One region of the Lysinibacillus parviboronicapiens genome, then DNA from elsewhere that is predicted to be linked to it. Evidence: riboswitches for the same ligand, from Rfam matches in the RefSeq annotation. Region 1 holds a riboswitch; each other region holds the start of a gene.
What was found. A riboswitch is a leader RNA that binds a small molecule or an ion and turns the genes downstream of it on or off. The one in region 1 is predicted to bind cobalamin.
Positions count from the first base shown of each region.

Region 2: linked by a shared signal. The riboswitch ahead of C9J31_RS21665 (hypothetical protein) and the one ahead of cobT (nicotinate-nucleotide--dimethylbenzimidazole phosphoribosyltransferase) in region 1 are both predicted to bind cobalamin.
Region 3: linked by a shared signal. The riboswitch ahead of C9J31_RS12760 (hypothetical protein) and the one ahead of cobT (nicotinate-nucleotide--dimethylbenzimidazole phosphoribosyltransferase) in region 1 are both predicted to bind cobalamin.

Region 1 is NZ_CP073713.1:1,322,789-1,329,500, reverse strand. It holds gene C9J31_RS06215 (MerR family transcriptional regulator) at 1-222, opposite strand, end outside; gene C9J31_RS06210 (methionine gamma-lyase family protein) at 364-1,629, opposite strand; gene C9J31_RS06205 (trimeric intracellular cation channel family protein) at 2,015-2,620, shown strand; gene cobT (nicotinate-nucleotide--dimethylbenzimidazole phosphoribosyltransferase) at 2,822-3,877, opposite strand; cobalamin riboswitch at 4,013-4,188, opposite strand; gene C9J31_RS06195 (rhodanese-like domain-containing protein) at 4,465-4,767, opposite strand; gene hfq (RNA chaperone Hfq) at 4,865-5,092, opposite strand; gene miaA (tRNA (adenosine(37)-N6)-dimethylallyltransferase MiaA) at 5,179-6,084, opposite strand; gene C9J31_RS06180 (alpha/beta fold hydrolase) at 6,071-6,712, opposite strand, start outside.
Region 2 is NZ_CP073713.1:4,479,521-4,486,232, forward strand. It holds gene C9J31_RS21650 (MATE family efflux transporter) at 1-650, opposite strand, end outside; gene C9J31_RS21655 (tyrosine-protein phosphatase) at 852-1,607, opposite strand; gene C9J31_RS21660 (ABC transporter substrate-binding protein) at 1,907-2,857, opposite strand; gene C9J31_RS21665 (hypothetical protein) at 2,863-3,402, opposite strand; cobalamin riboswitch at 3,582-3,782, opposite strand; partial or broken gene C9J31_RS21670 (glutathione peroxidase) at 3,936-4,439, opposite strand; gene C9J31_RS21675 (hypothetical protein) at 4,550-5,098, opposite strand; gene ytvI (sporulation integral membrane protein YtvI) at 5,191-6,249, shown strand; gene C9J31_RS21685 (C40 family peptidase) at 6,489-6,712, opposite strand, start outside.
Region 3 is NZ_CP073713.1:2,667,604-2,674,315, reverse strand. It holds gene C9J31_RS12790 (ABC transporter permease) at 1-742, shown strand, start outside; gene C9J31_RS12785 (ABC transporter permease) at 739-1,551, shown strand; gene C9J31_RS12780 (ATP-binding cassette domain-containing protein) at 1,544-2,293, shown strand; gene C9J31_RS12775 (ABC transporter ATP-binding protein) at 2,306-3,028, shown strand; gene C9J31_RS12770 (hypothetical protein) at 3,252-3,452, shown strand; gene C9J31_RS12765 (YdeI/OmpD-associated family protein) at 3,493-4,086, shown strand; cobalamin riboswitch at 4,300-4,483, shown strand; gene C9J31_RS12760 (hypothetical protein) at 4,753-5,535, shown strand; gene C9J31_RS12755 (elongation factor G) at 5,686-6,712, opposite strand, start outside.

The sequences.
Region 1 (6,712 bases):
TTTAATCTTCGCCATATTCATGCCCTGCTCCAAGTAATCTTTTACTTCTAGCAGTGTGTCGACATCATTTAATGAAAACATACGACGATTGCCTTCTGTTCGGTGTGGCTCGATTAAATGGTGTTCTTCATAATAACGAATTTGGCGTGCCGAAAGCTCGGTCAATTGCATCACGATACTCATAGATAATAACGGCATAGTTCGTCTAATTTCACGACTCATTTAAGTCCCCTCCAATACCCGCTAATCATATAACGAAAATTTTTCACTGTCAATAAAGATGTAAGGTTTCCTAACATCGTTTTTTAGATTTTTTTTAAACGGATGAAAATTTGTAAAAACCGATGAAAATTCGTGCATGGATTATCTATTGTCTGCCTCTTTTGGAATAGATTGCACGGCGCTGCAAATGGCAAATTTCACATGTTCGTACGTTAGGCCCCCCTGTATAAATGCCGTATAAGGCGGACGAATTGGACCATCCGCTGTGAGTTCAATACTCGAACCTTGAATAAATGTGCCTGCCGCCATAATGACATCATCTTCATATCCTGGCATATACGCTGGTTCTGGGGCATAATGCGCATTTATCGGGGAATTCGCTTGAATTTCTCGACAAAAAGCAATCATCTGCTCCGCTGTTTGGAAAGAAACCGATTGAATTAAATCCGTACGTACAGCATCATAACTAGGTGATGTCACCATACCTGCTTCTTCCAACATTCCTGCTGTGAAAATGGCTCCTTTTAATGCTTGGGCTACTACATGAGGGGCAAGGAAAAAGCCTTGATAGAAATCACCTAACGTATTTAATGTTGCACCGGCCTCCGCACCAATGCCTGGTGACGTCATACGGTAGGCACATTTCTCTACTAAATCAGCACGGCCAGCAATATAACCACCTATTTTGGCTAAGCCACCACCTGGGTTTTTAATAAGCGAGCCTGCCATTAAATCCGCACCTACCTCTGTCGGCTCAAGTGCCTCGACAAATTCACCGTAGCAATTATCCACAAATATAACTGCTTCTGGGGCAAGTTGGCGGACCTTAGCACACATTTCTGCTATTTGTGCAATCGTAAATGACGGTCTTGTTGCATAGCCCTTTGATCGTTGAATAGCAATCATTTTGGTGTTTGGTGTAATGGCTGCTGCCACACCTTGCCAATCAATTGTTTGGTTATCGACTAGGTCCACATGGCGATAGCCGATGTTATAATCCTTCAGTGATCCAGTATCCTTCTCCCCACCATCAACAATGGATTGTAAAGTATCATATGGTTGACCAGAAATATACAGCAACTCATCACCTGGACGTAACACACCGAATAAACTAAGCGTAATGGCATGCGTACCCGAGATAATTTGTGGACGCACTATGGCCGCTTGTGCTCCAAACACCTCTGCATATACGCGCTCAAGATTGTCACGACCTTCATCATCGTAGCCATAGCCATTAGAAGGATGCAGATGATAATCACTTACCTGATGCTTTCTAAATGCCGCAAGCACCTTTTGCTGATTGAAAAACGCCATTTCCTCTACCTTTGCATGATAAGGACGGACCTTTTCCTCTATTATAGCCGCGAAAGCTAGCGTGTTTTCTGTTAAATTGCTTGTAAAAGTCATTGTTTTCGTCTCCGTTTCACATTTGTCCTCCGTAAAAGGTCCGTCATTCGTTCAACACCCATAGAAAAGTGAAAAAATAAGTTTGATGAACGATTACTAACTGACCATTAAATACTCGAACTGTTTACTAGTATTCAGTAGAGAGAATCCCCCACTCATTGGAGTTTTGCTTAATCCCAGTCCTATCTTAACAATTTGTAAGCCTACCTGCAAAACTTGCCTATTGTTTCTAGAGGTAAGATGCGCTAAGCTAATGTGCGGACTTATTCCAAAAAAAGTATTCAAATGCTGAATTTAGCTACAAAATTCATAGATTCTGTTACATTCAGCAAAAGTCTTTAACTTTATTGCTAAAGTTAATTATTTGTTAGAAGGGGTGAAAGGGATGGCTTGGGAGTTTTTTAGCATTATTGGGACAATTGCCTTCGCTATTTCCGGGGCAATAATTGCGATGGAGGAAGAATACGATTTATTCGGTGTCTATATACTTGGTATTGTTACGGCATTTGGTGGCGGTGCCATCCGAAATTTACTTATTGGTTTGCCTGTGACAACACTGTGGGGACAGGATATGATGTTTCAAATCGCCTTAGCGGCGATTACCATATTTTTTATATTTCCACACCATCTTATTCAGCATTGGCATCGCTGGGGTAATTTCACAGATGCTATTGGATTGTCGGCATTTGCGATTCAAGGCGCATTATATGCTGTCAAACTCGACATGCCAATTAGTGCGGTGATAGTTGCCGCTGTTTTAACAGGTTCAGGCGGTGGGATTGTTCGTGATGTATTAGCTAGACGCAAACCACTCGTACTACGCGATGAAATCTATGGCGTCTGGGCAGCATTAGCAGGGCTTTTCGTAGGCCTTGAATTATTATCAGGAGATATCTTTTTATATGTATTATTTGGTGTCATAACGGCATTACGCATTCTTTCTTATATGAAAAAATGGCGTTTGCCTTTACGGAAGTTAAATCGAGCATAACTAAGCCCTGTATTAATAACAAGCCCAAATAGCTAGTACGGTTATTTGGACTTGTTTTCCTGTATTTCTTATAAAAGATCAACGCTACGCTTACCGAATACTGTTTCCCTGTTATCCTTTTATAGTGATTCTAGTCAATATAGTGGCACTACGTTTTATGAACTCATTTTATTTCCTTCATTAAAAACTTTAAAATATAGGTTACTTTTCTAACATCATCATAGATTCCTCTAATGTAGCCATGTTATTCATCATGGAGCAAGCTGCATCCAAAATAGGGAATGCTAAAGCTGCACCCGATCCCTCTCCTAATCGCATATTCATATGTAGCATCGGTTCAACTCCCAGCATTTCAGCAGCAATTTTAGCACCTGGTTCTTCAGAGGCATGAGAAGGAATGATATAGTCTTTCACTTGTGGTTCAAGCTCATAGGCAATTAGTGCCGCAATCGTAGAAATAAAGCCATCGATGACAACCGGTTTGCGATTGGCAGCAGCTGCCAGTACGACTCCAGCCATAGCGCCTATTTCTAAACCACCGACTTTTGCAAGAATATCAATAACGTCATCGCGTTTTGGATTGTTTAAGGCAATGGCTTTTTGAATGACCTCTACTTTATGCGCAAGCCCTCCTGTTCCAACACCTGCACCGAATCCAGTCACTTCACACGGATTACATCCATGAAGAACCGATAAAATCGCAGCACTTGGTGTTGTATTGCCAATGCCCATTTCACCTGTCCCGAGTAAATCCGCTCCACTTCTAATTTCCCCCATCGCTACTTCAATTCCTACTTCAATAGATTGAATCGCTTGTTCCCTTGACATAGCAGGACCCTTTGCCATATTATCCGTGCCGTATTTAATTTTTTTAATCATGACACCTGCATCGAGTGGAATATCCTCTTTTACGCCAACGTCTACTGTGACAATTTTTGCATTGGTTATTTTTGCGACAGCACAAACACCTGTTAAGCCTTTTGGAAAATTTAATGTTTGAAAGAGCGTCACATTTTGCGGGTTTGACGTCACCCCTTCGTCACAAACACCGTGGTCTGCCGCACAGACAATGATGGCTTTACGATCAATCTTCGGAAATAATTGTCCCGTGATACCAGATAGCTGCACGGCAAGAGACTCAAGTTTACCTAAGCTTCCAGGTGGTTTACTAAGGATATCTATTCGTTCCCTCGCTTTCTCCATCATATTGTTGTCAACTGGCTGAATGTTTTGTATCGTTTGTTGTAATAATTGCATGACAATTTCTCCTTTTTTGTTTGCCTGTTACTATGAAGTATCAGTAACTATCCCCTTGGTTTTTGAATAAAGAAAAAACAAAAAGCCTGTAGTTTATTCATAACAAATAAACTACAGACTTTTCCATCGTCTATATCATACGAAGTCAATTAGGCAGGTCTCCTGGCTCAATTTCAACATTTCATAGAACCTTCCCAGACTATTCTAGTGGCATTCTCTATGAAACTCCATTTTACAGTGGTGGGACCGCTCAAGCATTTCACTTTATTCCCTATTCTCCCGCAATGGGCACCTAATACTTTTTATGCAACTACTTTAAATCTACGTCAAAGTATTTTTAGTGTCAATATATTTAATGAATGGATGAAAATATAATGAAGTCCTTTTAAGAGAGCTAACTATAAGCAAATCGATACGATAAAAAGTGCGCAAGCGTTCGGGATGAATCTCAACAAGAAGTTTAAACTAAGCTTAGCCTCTCTAGGAGAGCAAAGAAAACTAGATGCGCAAAATTTACACAGACTGATTTATATAACACCACATAAAAAAAACAAAACCCTCGCTTAAGCGAAGGTTTTAATGAATCATTATTTAAATTCTAACTCACCATCGTAAGCAAGCATTCCGCCTTCAAGGTTTGTTACGTCAAAGCCTCGATCTTCTAAGAATGCACAAGCATTTGCAGAGCGTCCACCAGCTTTACAAACCACGATATAAGGTTTTGACGCATCCAATTCATCTAGTCGATCTGGAATAGTGCCAAGTGCGATGTGCTGTGCGCCTGGAATCATACCTTGTGCGACTTCATCATCTTCACGAACGTCAATAATGTATAAATCTTCGTTTGCATCCAGTAAATCTAATATTTCAGTTGTTTCGATTGTTTTCATGTGTCTAATCCTCCAATATGTCAAACTCTTGTACTATTATAGCTTGAACAAAAAAAAACAGCTAGTGTCACACACTAACTGTTCATATATCCCTTTATTATTCTGTCTCTGAAAACTCAACTTGCTTAGCTGGAACGAATGTAGAAATTGCGTGTTTGTAAATAAGATGCTGTTTATTGTCAGCATCTACTAATAACACCGTAAAATTATCATAGGATTTCACAGTCCCTTTTAACTGGAATCCATTTAAAAGAAACACAGTTACAAAAACACTGTTTTTACGTAGATGATTTAAGAACGTATCTTGCAAATTAATTGATTTCATCGAATGCGCCTCCCCTAATCTCTTTCTACCTCTTCATTCCTATAGTAGCATGTTATCCCAATTAAGCAATTAGTAATTTTTACAAATTATTGGATATTCCAGTCTTTGTCCACGAATTGCACATCCATTTTATTTCGGAAATAGGTTAGCTGCCTTTTTGCATAGCGTCGTGAATTTTGCTTTAAATTTTCAAGCGCCATTTCAAGTGAGCATTTACCATCTAAATAATCATATAATTCCTTGTAACCGATTGCCTGAATCGACTGTACATCTCGTATATTTTGTTGCCATAAGCCTTTCACTTCTGCTAATAGACCTTTTTCCATCATTAAATCTACCCGAAGATTAATGCGGTTGTAGAGTTCTTCACGAGACATATTTTGACCAAGTCCTAAGATTAAATGATGATAAAGGGGCGCTTGCCCTCGATTTTGTGCTTCTGAGGCCTTGGAGATTCCACTAAGCTCTATCATCTCTAATGCTCGAATAACACGGCGCGTATTATTTGGATGGATTGTCTGAGCTGTTTTTGGGTCAAGCGCAGCTAGCTTTGCATGCATAGCCTCTGGACCTAATTTTGCAAGCTCAGCATAATAGGCTTCTCTTGCTGCCACGTCTACCTGCTCCTCTGTAAATTGAAAATCATAGAGTACTGCTTGCACATATAATCCCGAGCCCCCTACTAAAATGGGAAGCTTTCCACGTTCTTGAATATCCGCAATTTTAGCTCGCACTAATTTCTGATAGTCCGCAACCGAAAATGAGTCGGTTGGCTCTTTGAAGCTCAGTAAATGGTGTGGCACACCCTCCATCTCTTGCTCCGTAATTTTCGCTGTGCCAATATCTAAACCTTTATAGACTTGCATGGCATCGCCGTTAATGATTTCGCCATTATATTTTTTGGCTATTTCTATACTTAGTGCCGTTTTGCCGGAAGCCGTTGGTCCCACAATTGCTACGACCTCAGCCTGCTGTAATTTATCTTGTATCATATTTTCCCAACCACCGTAATAAAACTTGATAAACCGCTTCTTTATTGTCCTCGTTCAAGATCTCATGTCGCTTATCTTCAAATAAGTAGACCGTTACATCTTCTACTCCCGCAGCTGCAAACTGCTCAGCGACTGTGTATACACCTTGTCCTTGATCACCAACTGGATCCTTGCTACCACTTATCAATAAGATCGGTAAGTTTTTCTTTATTTTTTCAATCTCTTTTTTTCGATTTAGCATCATAAAACCAGCCGTTAAATCAACAAAAAATTGATTTGTTGGCATAAAACCACAATATGGATCATCTATATATTTCTGTACTTCATGTTCAGCGGAACATAACCAATCATAAGCCGTTTTCGGATTTTGAAACTGTTTATTAAAGCTTCCAAAGCTCAGCTTATTTAACAGTGGACTCTCCGTATCTTTACCGCGTTGCATGGCCAATGTACGGGCAAAGACATGCCCTGCCATATGCAATGTTGATACACTTCCGGTCCCACATAAAATCACATTATCCACACTATCACTATATAATTGAATATATCTTCTCGTAATAAATGACCCCATACTATGACCAAATAATATAAACGGCACATCTGCAACTTGATTGTGCATAGTCATGAC
Region 2 (6,712 bases), 1.7 Mb from region 1:
AACAGCCATAAAAACACAATTACTGCCAGTCCACGGCTGATAACAGAGGAAATAGCTGCCCCTTTTACGCCTAACTCTGGTAAACCTAAATTACCAAAAATAAAGCCATAATTTAATACAACATGAAGCACGTTCATGCCAAGGGAAACATACATCGTTTGCTTTGTCCAACCATGTACACGAATTACCGCTGCTAATGCATTGATAATTGCTTGAAGGAAAATAAAGCTACCGATAATAACTAAATAGCTTTGGGCATAAAGCAATACTTCACCCGTTAAATTCATCATAGACATTAATTGGCTTGCACCAAAGAAGAACACAACACTCATAATGAGCCCTACGCATAAATTCATGGTAACCGCCAATGCTGAAATTTTCGCTGCTTCGAAGTAACGCTTTGAGCCTAGATACTGCGAAACAACAATCGAAGCACCATTTCCGACAACTTCAAGTATTAATATTGCAATATGAATATATTGATTAGCCGCACCAACCCCTGAAACAGCATTATCAGATAAAGCACTAAGCATAAATGTATCAGCTAGCCCCATTAACATAAATAAAAAAACTTCTAAAAAAATCGGCCACGTTAAATGAAATAAACTTAAATGTTCGGCCGCTTTTTTCACTCTAATCGTATGTGCCAATTACTTCCACTTCTCTCTCTACATTACATAAAAATCTATTGTATCTTATCATAGATTTGTCTGCTGTAAAGACTTATTCGGTGAGAAGGGTGACAAAATCTGTCGTCCTGTTCGTCAGTGGCCTAACTCACTAAAAAACCCGGCATCTCACAAAAGCAGAACATAAAAAAACCCTCTCACAGGGCTCATGTGAAAGGGTTCTTATTCATTTAAACAATTAGCCTGTAATTGTTCACGTTTGGCTTGAGTTAGACCAAACTCTTGCTCTAAAAATGCGGTTTTTGAGCCATAACGAACTTCCATTGCATCGAACGCTGCTTGTAAATAGTCTTCTCTGGCAGACATTAATGCATAGAACTGCTGTAATTCTCGATCATTAAAATCCTTTTGAATCGCCTGCGCCATTCGGTCTACCATCGGGCGTAAAAGTTCATTCGTATCTAAATAATCTTGCATAATAATCTCCTCAGGGACATCTAACGCTAATAAAATCAGTGCACCACCTATACCTGTTCGATCTTTCCCTACTGCACAATGATGAACAAGCCCTAAATTTTCCGGGTTTTGAATGGTAGCCATTAATTCTTTAAAAGAAGCATTATTAAAGGGCATTTGTGCATAAAAATCACAGAACATTTCTGGACTTACAACTTTGTAAAAACTTTGCCCGCCAGTATTCGTAGGCATTTCAAAAGCATGGTTCCCTTTTGCAGGGATTTGTATATATCTAGCATTTAGAAATGTCGGATTAGGATTATTTTGCGCTTCATGTTTGTCTCGATAATCAAAAATCGTTTTCACACCTAGTGTCTCAAAGCGTTCTTTATCCGCCATCGTCATTTTTCCAAGTGCTGCCGAACGATAGATTAAGCCTTTTTTGACAGTACGTCCATCCTTCGTCTGATAGCCACCCATATCACGGAAATTATAGACTGCTTCAAACGGAATAACCTTCATGTCAAACTGTGTCAACCACAACGCCTCCCTTATATTAGCAATCACCTTACTTTCTATTCTATAAAACAACTGAGGATAATACCAATTTTCACACCAGGGCTTTTCTGTACATAGCAATGCCTTTTCACCAAAAAGACATGCGATGTATAGCGCTATCTAAAATAAATCTTGCCTTCTTACCAGAGCGCATTTCCAGGGCACCTGAGCGCTTCTCCCTCTTTCCGAGCTAATTTCGGCAAGGTGTCATACCTAACAAAAAGCCGTCCTAATCTAATAGAACGGCTCTTAAAAGTCTTTAATTATTGAAACAGCTCAGGATAAACAGCTTTGGCTACTAACTCAACCGCTTCCCCAATACGTGGACCAGGACGAGTGGAAATATCAGCATCTACATAATATACTGCTTTGTTTTGAATCGCTGTAATCGTATTCCAACCATTACGGGCAATAATTTCTGCCGCAGGATCCTTAGCGTAATTCACAGTTGTTAGAATAACTTCAGGGTTTTTAGCAATGACGTCTTCCTCAGAAACCTTTACCCAACCCTTTTGGTCAGCAAATACATTGCTCACATTAGCAGCATTTAAAATTTCTTGTTGGAATGTACCTGCTGCTGTTGTATAAATGTCTGGCTTTGGACTAATCTCCAAGTAAACATTTTTTTGTTTTTCTACATCTTTTACTTTTGCTTGAACATTAGCTATTTTAGCCCTAATGTCTTTATTTAATTGCTCACCTTTATCCTCAACACCCATGACAGTCGCAATTTGTTCTATATCCCCATAAACATCTTTAAATGAGGCTGCTGACTGGATAACAAATACTTTTACACCTGCATCTTCAAGTCCTTTTAACGCGTCATCCTGGCCAGTAGTATAAGCAATCACTACATCTGGCTTTAATGCTAAAATGCGCTCGCTATTAAACGTCATAGAATCTGATACTCGTTCAATGTTTTGTGCTTCTGCTGGATATGTATCATAATCTGTTGCGCCTACGATTTTATCCCCAACACCTAATGCAAATAAAATTTCTGTATTGCTTGGCTGTAATGACACCACAGTTTTTGGTACAGCATCAAATGTCACTTCTACACCACGATCATCAGTCACTTTATAGCCTGTTGCTTCAGTTGATTTTTGTTCCTGAGATGTTTCCCCATTCTTCTCTTCATCAGTTGTACCGCAGCCCACTAGGACAAGTGCTAACATCAAAATTGATAGCCATTGGAAATTAAATAATTTCTTCACTTATCTCATTCTCCTTTTTTCTTTTTCATTGGGTATGATTTACTTATAAACGGAATTTCAGCAATTCCAGCTTGTTGATTCATGTATACAGCCATGACAAAAAACACATTCGCCAGTAATCCTAAATAATCGAAGAGAATAGCTGGTACTTCTCGCTCTTCAGACACTTTGTGCAAGACACGGTATGATTTTTTCGCTTCACTTCGACATAAATGAAGGGCAACAGCAGCCTCCGTTCCTTGTGGTAAAACAAAGTTTTGAATCTCTTCCCTAACATGCTCAACGTAAAAATCATAACGATTACTTAACCATGCTAAATCTTCATCGGTAACTGCCAATTTGCCACGTACTGAACCATTGACATGATAAGCCATCGGCAAAATTGCCAGCAAATCGCCTGCTACAACCTCCACCGTTTCTTTCTTTACAGCCGCCAGGGCAACACCTACATGTGTTGTTAAACTATCTGTACGAATTTCATAATCAACCGTTGATACTTTTTCACGCATAAACGGATAACATGAATAACGCGCATCTTTTTTCAAAACTAAGACCCCCACTTTCTTTCGTGAAATTCTCCTTACTTACTGGATGAAGGTTAAAGTGCATAAAAAAAACGCCACTCCCGATTAATAGAGTAACGACGAAAATGCATAAATAGTGTCGCTTTGACACGACATTGCCTATGTATTTGCCGCATATCCTCCTAACTTCCGAAGAGTACTTATACGTTCAAATAAAGGTCGGTCTCCTGGCTTGTACAGTTCACTACCTAGATGTAGCGATGTCATAAATACCTTCCCATCTAATCTTAGACAGTGGCTTAAATTTATGATTTATGTACTTACAGTTGCGGAAACAGCTTCGGTTTTACACCGAATTCCCGATTATGCTATGGCCTAGCACCCTTATTCTGCAAGAATTATTCACTTGTAAAGCAGTTTATCATATATTGTGATGAAAAAGTAGTTGCGAAATTGCGGAAAACTCGGTCAAAAACATATAAAACCTAGCACTATTTCTACATAACGATTAGCTATTTGTAGTTCTCACCTGAAAATTCTATATTCAATAATGACTATAAAATTCTTTCGATAGCTTGTTCAATATCAAGTTGAGAATCCGTTGGTTCGAAGCGCGCAGTTGTTTTACGATTACCATCTACTAAAAATTGTGTAAAGTTCCAGCGAATATTGCGACCATCTAAAAAGCTAGGTGCTATTTGGACTATCGTTTGAGCTAACATTTTCTCCTGTATATTTGCCTTTCCAAATTCATGAAAATCCACTTCATGCTTTAAATAATTGAATAATGGATGTGTAGTCTCACCATTTACTTGCACTAATTCAAAAATTGGAAATATCACACCATAATTTACTTTACATAGCTGTGTAGTTTCTTCACCATCTTCTGGATTTTGATTGTCAAATTGGTCACAAAGAAAACCTAACACAAGGAAATTATCCTTGCCCTATTTTTCATACATTTTTTGTAAATATTCAAACTGATATGTAAAACGACATTTGTTTGCTGTGTTGACAATAAGCATCGGCTTCCCACGATATGTTTCCATCGATAAAATTTCACCATTTGACTTTTAAACCTCATTTTCATATTTTTCATGATTATAGCAATAAACTAAATTTTCTCCAACAAATGAGTTTCAACATAAAAAATAGCCATTACGCTTGTTTAACGAATGGCTGTCTGATATTTCTTTTTATATTTTACGTTTTGTTCTTCATCAATTAATCTCTTTGCAATTTCTAATAGATTCCTGTCATTCGTGGCATCAAACAACTTTTTAAAGGATACAATAATATCGTATCGGATCAGTGTCGGGTGTTTTTCGTCAATACACGTTTGGAATCTTTTTGCTAAATACGAAACAATTAAATCTCTTTGCACTTGTCCAGCAAGCCCAATTTGCCAGATTGCTTGTAGACTATGTCTTGCCGTTACAGTTTTATCATCATACGTTACTGCCCAAATTTTCAAAAAATCCTCTAGTACACGTTCTTCTGGATCACTTTTAGCCGCCAATGCGCATAAAAACTGTACTGCACGTGCACGTACATGTCCATCTTTATATGTAAGGGCTTGAACGAGATGCTCCCAGACTGAGTATGTCCAGTCAACTGGTTCTTGCATAATTTTTATCAATTCTTCATAAGACTCGAATTGGATTTCACGGTCATGCTCTGTTATATTACTAAAAAGTTGCAAAATCTCTTTTTCCATGATTCATCCCTACCTTTATTCTGTCAGAACGTTATAAAATTTTAAATTTTTTATGTTACACTTAACTTAATTTATACAAAGAAGGAGAGTTTATGAATAAATCTATTACCCGAAAGTTGATTTTACGAACGCTTGTGATTATATGTCTAATAGTGGCGGCATATTTTATCATACCAGTCTCCGTGCCTATTATATTGGCGGGGATTACCGCTTTTTTCTTAGAACCAATTGTAATGTTTTTTAAACGAAAATGGAAAATGTCTCGGAAAATTGCAGTCGCCTTCATTTACATAATGAGCGTTATCTTTATTTCTATTATTTGTTACTTTACTATTACACAGCTCATGTCGCAAATTATAGTAGTTTCAAAGCAAGCCCCCTATTATATTTCTAAACTATCGGAAATGTGGTTAAACATGCAAGATAACATTTCTAAATATACGGAAGACTTCCCCGCTGAAGTGAGTGCTTCACTTCAAAGTACAACAATGGATTTCATTAAGAAAATTGAAGAATCTTTTCTAAACATCTTTAATTATACCAAAGTTACTGCATTCTTTTCAGAAATTCCAAGCCTCTTTATTAGTCTTCTCGTATATATGATTGCTCTATTTCTATTTATGCTAGATTTACCAAAATTAAAACAAGTTACTTACAAATATTTGAAGCCATCTACTGCGAAAAAAATGAAAATAATTTCTAATCGTTTAAAAGACGCATTTTTTGGTTTTATGAAGGCACATCTACTCGTGAGCTTTATTATTGGAGGTGTCACACTTGTTGGACTTCTCCTTATTCAGCCCAAATATGCTGTCACAATGACCTTAATCATTTGGCTAATTGACATCGTTCCATTTCTGGGATCAATTATTATTTTAGCACCTTGGGGGCTTTATCATTTATTAATGGGAAACACATCCATTTCTGTCCAATTATTCATCTTAGCAGTTATTCTACTCATAATTCGTCGAGTAGTCGAGCCCAAGTTGATGGGAGATCATATCGGATTATCTACCTTGCCAACATTAATAGCCATGTTTATCGGACTTCAGCTATTTGGTATCATTGGTTTACTCACAGGACCATTTTTTATTATTTTATTCATTGCTTTAAAAGAAACAGGTATTATCAAGTTGAATTTCAAAGTTTAACTAACTTATAAGAAAAGCGCACTCGCGGCCATATAGCTGCGACAAGCGCTGAAAAAGAATGTATAGCGCACATGCCACATAAAGTGGCTTTCGCCGCGTCATTAATTTATCGCTGCATGAATACCTAAAATTGAATAAGAAAATTTATATTTCTTTAACGTTTAAAAAAGGCCATCTCTGTAATTTGCTCTACAAAGATGACCTTTTTGCTATTTAAATCGTCTATATAAATAGTAGGATTATTGAATGCGACCGAAGCCTACTAAATATTGATTCCACCAATCAAGTGATTCAATGACAACACCTTTGTTTTGAGCATCAATCATCGTGTTGTTGCCTAGGTAAATACCAACATGTGCTACGCCTGAACCATAACTAAAGAATACTAAGTCACCTACACGCGCTTCACTTGCTGAAATGCGTTGTGTTGCTAGATATTGTTGAGATGCAGTACGTGGTAATG
Region 3 (6,712 bases), 1.3 Mb from region 1:
CACAGGAAATTTAGGTTATTCTGCAAAAGAAGGAAGAGCGGTTTCAACCATTTTACTCGAGAAGTTGCCAAATACGTTACAGCTTGTTGGCATCACTTTAATGATATTAGCAATCATATCTACGTGGTTTGGTTTATTGGCTGGGATGAAAGAAGGTTCTCTACTAAATCGAGGATTGTCTATTTTTAGTATTGCTAGCTCGGCTGTTCCTTCATTTTGGTTAGGCATATTATTAATGATGATCTTTTCAGTGCAGTTAGGTTGGTTCCCCTCATCCGGCATGAGTGATGTACGAGGGGGAGGGGGTATTGCCGATAGATTACACCATATCATCCTACCAGTAACAGTTCTTGTACTTTCTCATGTCGGCATATTCGCGCGATTTTTACAGGACTGCGTTAAGAGTGAAAGTAAGAGCTATTATGTTCAGGTTGCTCGTGCTAATGGTGTTGCAGAACAAGAAATTAGAAAAAATATTTTGCGTAATGCATTTATCCCATATGTAAATTATGTAGGGGTTACGATTCCGTCATTTTTTGGCGGTTCAATCGTTGTAGAGTCACTATTTGGCTGGTCTGGTTTAGGACAGCTACTCGTCAAATCGGTGATGGTGAAAGATTTCCCATTATTAATGGGTGGAGTGCTAATTATCGGTGTGGTCGTTGTTGTTAGCCTTTTTATTATTGATGTCTTAATGGTTGTTATTAATCCTAAGTTAAGAAGGGGTGTGCTGCGCTGTTGAAATCGCGAAAAATGCTCTTTTTCTGGCTTATAATACTTGCTATTATTTTTGTTTCGACTGCTTTTTCATCATTTTTAGCGCCATACGAGCCAAATTCGATGGATATGAATAGTATTTATGCAGCCCCAAGTGGTGATCATTTGCTAGGTACGGATCAGCTAGGTCGTGATGTACTTTCGCGCTTACTTGTAGGAGGGAAAGTGACCCTTTTGATAGCGGTAGTATCTGTTGTGATTTCCACCATCATTGGGTTTATATTTGGCGGAATTAGTGGATATTTCGGGGGAGTGCTAGACATAGTCATGATGCGATTACTAGAAGCATTTTTAACCATCCCATCACTTGTCATCGTGCTTGCGTTTCAAGCTATCATGCGAGGGAGTGTGTGGAATATGGCAGTCATTATGGGCTTGACAGGATGGTTTGTCACGGCACGTATTGTTCGCTCTGAATTTATGCGACTAAAGGATTCAGAATTTGTCCACATGGCTGTGATGTTCCGTACACCTATGTGGAAAATATTGTTCGGCCATTTGTTGCGCAATAGTTTCCCGGCTATTTTTGTCGTGACGTTATTTAACTTTGCTGGTGCTATTTTCACGGAAGTATCGCTTAGTTTTTTAGGAATCGGAGTGCCTCCAGCAACGCCGTCTTGGGGGACCATGTTATATTCAGCCCAAACAGATTTACTTGTTGGTGCATGGTGGATTGGACTATTTCCGGGGCTTATAATTTTCTTCACAATCTTATGTCTTCAATTTATCGGGGAGGCATTGAAGAAGCAAGGAGGTGAGCGCGCACATGCTTAGCATAGAGCAATTATCCGTTGAAATGAATGGTAGACAACTTATTCATAATGTAACGTTTCCGGTACCTAAAGGGCATATTACTTCGATTATTGGTGAGAGTGGTAGCGGCAAAAGTATGACGGTATCTGCCATCCTCGGTTTATTACCTGTGCACGCACAGGTGTGGGGAGATATTTTATTTAATGACAAGAATTTAGTGGAAATGTCCCCAAAAGAAAGAGTGGAGCTGCGCAAAAAGCATTTCTTTACGGTCTTTCAAGATGCTGCAAATAGCTTTTCCCCCTCTACAAAAATGAAGCACCAATTATTTATCTTTACAGGGCATAAACAAGGACATTCGAAAATGGAATTTTATCAAAAAATGCGTGTGATTTTACAGGATTTAGATTTAACGGATGACATTATGGAACGCTATCCCTTCGAGCTCTCGGGTGGCATGCTGCAGCGTTGTATGCTTGCTTGTGCATTATATACTGAGCCCACTTTATTAATTGCTGATGAACCAACATCTGCCCTTGATATGCTCATTCAAAAGGATTTTATAGATTTGCTGAAAAAACTCAATGACGAAAAAGGGACTACTATATTACTCATCACACACGATTTGGACATCGCTGCTTCGGTCGCGCATGCAGTAGTGGTCATGAAAAAAGGTGAGGTCGTTGAAACGGGTCAGGTAAGCGATGTATTTGATAAGCCGCAACATCCATATACAAAGTTACTGTTAGAAAATCATTTTTAGGGGGAAATGTCATTGTTGCTGCAAGTTGAAAATGTTAGTAAAAGCTTTCATAAGGGGCAGCAAGTACTACAGCACGTGAACGTTTATGTTGGACATGGTGAAATCGTTGGACTGGTTGGTGAAAGTGGAAGCGGGAAAAGTACACTTGCTAAAATCATAATGCAGTTGGAAAGGGCCAACCAAGGTCACATTTATTTTAATGACGTGGAGATTACAAAGAAAAATTGTTCGTCATTTTATGAACACTGTCAGTTGATCTTCCAAAACGCGACTGCCGCTTTAAACCCAATGTGGACTGTAAAAGAATCCTTATTGGAGCCATTACAGTATAAAAAAACAGTGACCAACAACGATTTGCATGCCATGCTCGATAAGGTAAAGCTACCAGTCGCTGTGTTAAATTGTTTGCCAAATGAGCTAAGTGGTGGAGAAAGGCAAAGAGTTAATTTGTTAAGATCCCTGTTAGTAGAGCCCAAATTGTTAGTGTGCGACGAAATTGTTTCCAGCTTAGACCGATTAACGCAACGGGAAATCATTGATTTATTAATCACACTAAATAAAGAACAGCACATGGCTATTTTATTTATTTCCCATGATTTAAAGGCTGTTTCCTATTTATGCGAACGCTTGTATGTCATGAAGGATGGAAAAATAGTCGATGAAGGTAAAAAAGAGCATGGTGTTTTTCAATTGACCAACAGCTATGCCCAAAAGCTGTTTCAAGCGATGGGATGATAGATTTTTGCAGGGGACAGGCTATGTTGGACAAAGCGTTCTTCCTTAAAGAGTAGTTACTTCATGTTTATATCCACTTTAGTTAAATTATTGTATAGCGCATTAAACAATCAACGATTAGCTTCGATAGCTTGACCGTTTTTGCATCTACAAAAGGCTAAATTAATGGAGTAGCTTTAGTTCGCCAAGGTATTGACGTTATAATTGAATGGGGTGATAGCGTTTGAAAAGCGTAAACATACAACTTGACCACAATAACTCGATTGAAATAACGCAGATAGATGATACTTTATTCGAAGTTCGTCTTAGTATGGATGGAAGTATTAGTATGTACTATATGACGCGGGCTCAACTAGAAAACCTTGAACAGCTAGGTGTTGATAGTCGTATTGAGATGATTCGCGCTGGGTTACTTCATGAATAATTGATTGCAGCTGAACAAAATTAATGCGAGGTGTTCCTTGATGACAAATAATAGAATGAATCCGAAAGTTGATGAATTTATAAGTCAAGCAAAAAAGTGGAGGGAAGAATTTGCGACGTTGAGAGATATCGTTCTAGCGTGTGAGCTGACCGAAGAAATAAAGTGGAAACATCCTTGTTACATGTTTGACAATAAAAACATAGTTCTAATACATGGATTTAAAGACTATTGTGCACTTTTGTTTCATAAAGGTGCCTTGTTAAAGAATTCCCATGGCATTCTCATTCAACAAACAGAAAATGTACAGGCGGCACGCCAAATTCGGTTTACCAATGTGCGGGAAATCGTTGAAATGGAAGCCATCTTGAAAGACTATATTCTTGAAGCCATTGAAGTAGAAAAGGCCGGTTTGGAAGTGAATTATAAACAGAATACCGAAATTATCTTTCCTGAAGAGCTTCAAAATAAATTCAATGAGTTCCCTGCACTGGAAACAGCCTTTGAAGCATTGACACCGGGTCGGCAAAGGGCATACATTCTTTATTTTTCTCAACCCAAACAATCCAAAACTCGAGTGGCAAGGGTTGAAAAATATATGCAGCAAATTCTCGATGGAAAGGGATTAAATGATTAGTTCATTTGATAGAAAATATCATTAATCAAACTAGAGGATATTTTTTTTTGCTGCAAAGCTATTTTTTTAACGAACTGGGGCAATGTTAACTCTACACTCTACGACACAAAAAATTGGAATATTTTGTGATAATTGACATTAGAAATACACTTCTTTACAATTAATATTAGTAATCTATAAGGAATGTGACTTAGTCCATTTTCTTTCACAACTGAATAGCGTGTAGTAATAGGTGTAAATTGAAAATCAATTTACTAAAAGGGAAGTCGGTGTAAGTCCGACACTGTCCCGCAACTGTAAATGTGAGCGTCTTTTTTAAATACCACTGTCTATAGACGGGAAGGGGAAAGATGCGTTGACCATAAGTCAGGAGACCTGCCTATTACGAGTACACACCAAAACCCTACGAGGAATAGGAGGTGGCATGTTGACAAAACAGAATGTTCTGTTCGTCACAGTACGTCAAACGCCCATAGTAAAAGAAAGTATTCGGTATCGAACCGATTCTTTTCTATATGGGCGATGTTTGATGCTGCGTGATGAATGATATGTATAAGGTGTTAAAGCCATTGCGACGGATTTCCTCTTAAATTAAGAAGAAATTCGTTTTTTTAGTGGTCGTATACCTGTCGTTTTGAAAATATGTACGAAAAGAGGAATGCACGTATGACGAATATTCATGTATGTACAGCACAGGAAAAGCAGCAATCAACGATGAAAATTTGTAAGCATCCACGCACAGAAGTAGGAAAGCAGACGAAGACAAGAATCGTTATCGAATCACTTGTCGATCAGTTTTTAGCAACAGGACTTATTCGCAACGAACAACTGTTTGATCGAATTTTATATAACAAAGAAATTATTTGGATTCAAAATGAAGACTATGATGGACATCTATTTGCCAAGGCGAGTGTGGCAGATGAGTTAAAAACAAGAAAGAATGGCTTTATGATGTATATGCCGACCAATCCAATTGTTTATGAAGTGAACGGAGAAGCATATCATTTAATTACACGTATCGATTCGGTTCGTGCAAAACCAAATTTAGAAAGGCTTCACTTGAACCCGAAGCCCATTTTAAGCGCGGCACGTGTAAATGATCTACTGTGCTCGATGGTCATGCGTTTTTATGAGACGTATTTGGCAGATTTAGCGTTAGTCGTTGCGACAAAAAGAGAGTCTACTAAATTAACGAATCTAAAAAAATACGTAGAGCACGAATATGCGCAATTTATGCAAGCTGTAAAAGCACTGAATGATTACCATTTAAATTGGCACCCGCGTGGCAATGGCCATGAATTATTGCTCCAAACTATCGATAATTTACAATTATTAAAGAGTAAGCCTGGTACAGTGCTCATTGATTTTTCGAATAATCATGGGTATGTCATTGTGGAACCTGCGTATGTACTCGTTGAACAGTCAACGAGTACAGCGCATGCTTTATAATCGCCAGTCCTCCATTTATTGTGGAGGACTTATTTTTGTAGAAAATTTAAAAAGCTTTATAATCCGCTGAATTGTTTATAAAAAAGTTTATTAGAATCATTGTAGCTATTGGCATACCGGGGCATGAAGCCTTTTTATTGAGGTTTCACTTTATTTTATGCAATGCATGGCAGCTTGTGCTTCCTGCCAGGGAACAGAGTAGCCTTTCCCTTTAGCGCAAAATATACTAGAGGATGTATATTCAGGATCGGCCTGTTTATCGTAGCCGATTTGAGTAATAATTTCCGCTGTATTATGGCAAACATCATAGCCATCAAATTGTAGCGACAATGAGCCTTTGCCATTTGTATACGCAGCAAAGACTGTACTATAGCCCATAAATGTAGCAACAGGTGCACGCCCTGTTAAAATTACCTGTTGTTCAGTCAAAATTGGTGCATCGAATGTGCCGGCAGCTTGTTGAATATCGGTCATCATACGGCCAATAAAATCGTTAGGCGCCTTTAGCTTGAAGCGGTAATAGGGTTCAAGTAATAGATTTTCAGCTTGTTCAAGGCCTTGACGCAGTGCGCGGAATGTCGCTTCTCGGAAATCGCCGCCATCGGTATGCTTAATATGGGCTCTTCCTGTTAGAAGGGTGAACTGAATATCTGTGACAGGGAAGCCTGTTAAAAGTCCATGATGTTCACGCTCGAATAGGTGCTTTTCAATAAGTCGTTGATGACCGACAGATAAATCATCAGCGTGACAAGCATTGACAAACGTATTGCCAACTCCGCGTGTAGTTGGTGCCATACGTAAATGCACCTCAGCATAATGCTTTAAAGGTTCAAAATGACCATAGCCAGTTACTGTTGATGCAATTGTTTCCATGTATAAAATTTGTGGTTCACCAAATGTAATTGTCAGTGAAAAGCGATCTTTTAGCACTTCACTCAAAACCTCAAGCTGAATAACGCCCATTATATGTACGTGTATTTTCTGAAATTTCTCGTGCCATACAACACGTAACGAGGGCTCCTCCGCTTCAAGTAAACGGAAGATTTTCAGCACTTCCTTAATATGTTGCTGTCCTACATATTGCACCTTCGCTTGTAATGTTGGTATGAGTTCATATGGTTGGGGTCTTAACGAACTGCCCAGTATATCCCCAACATTTGCCTGATTAAGCCCCTTT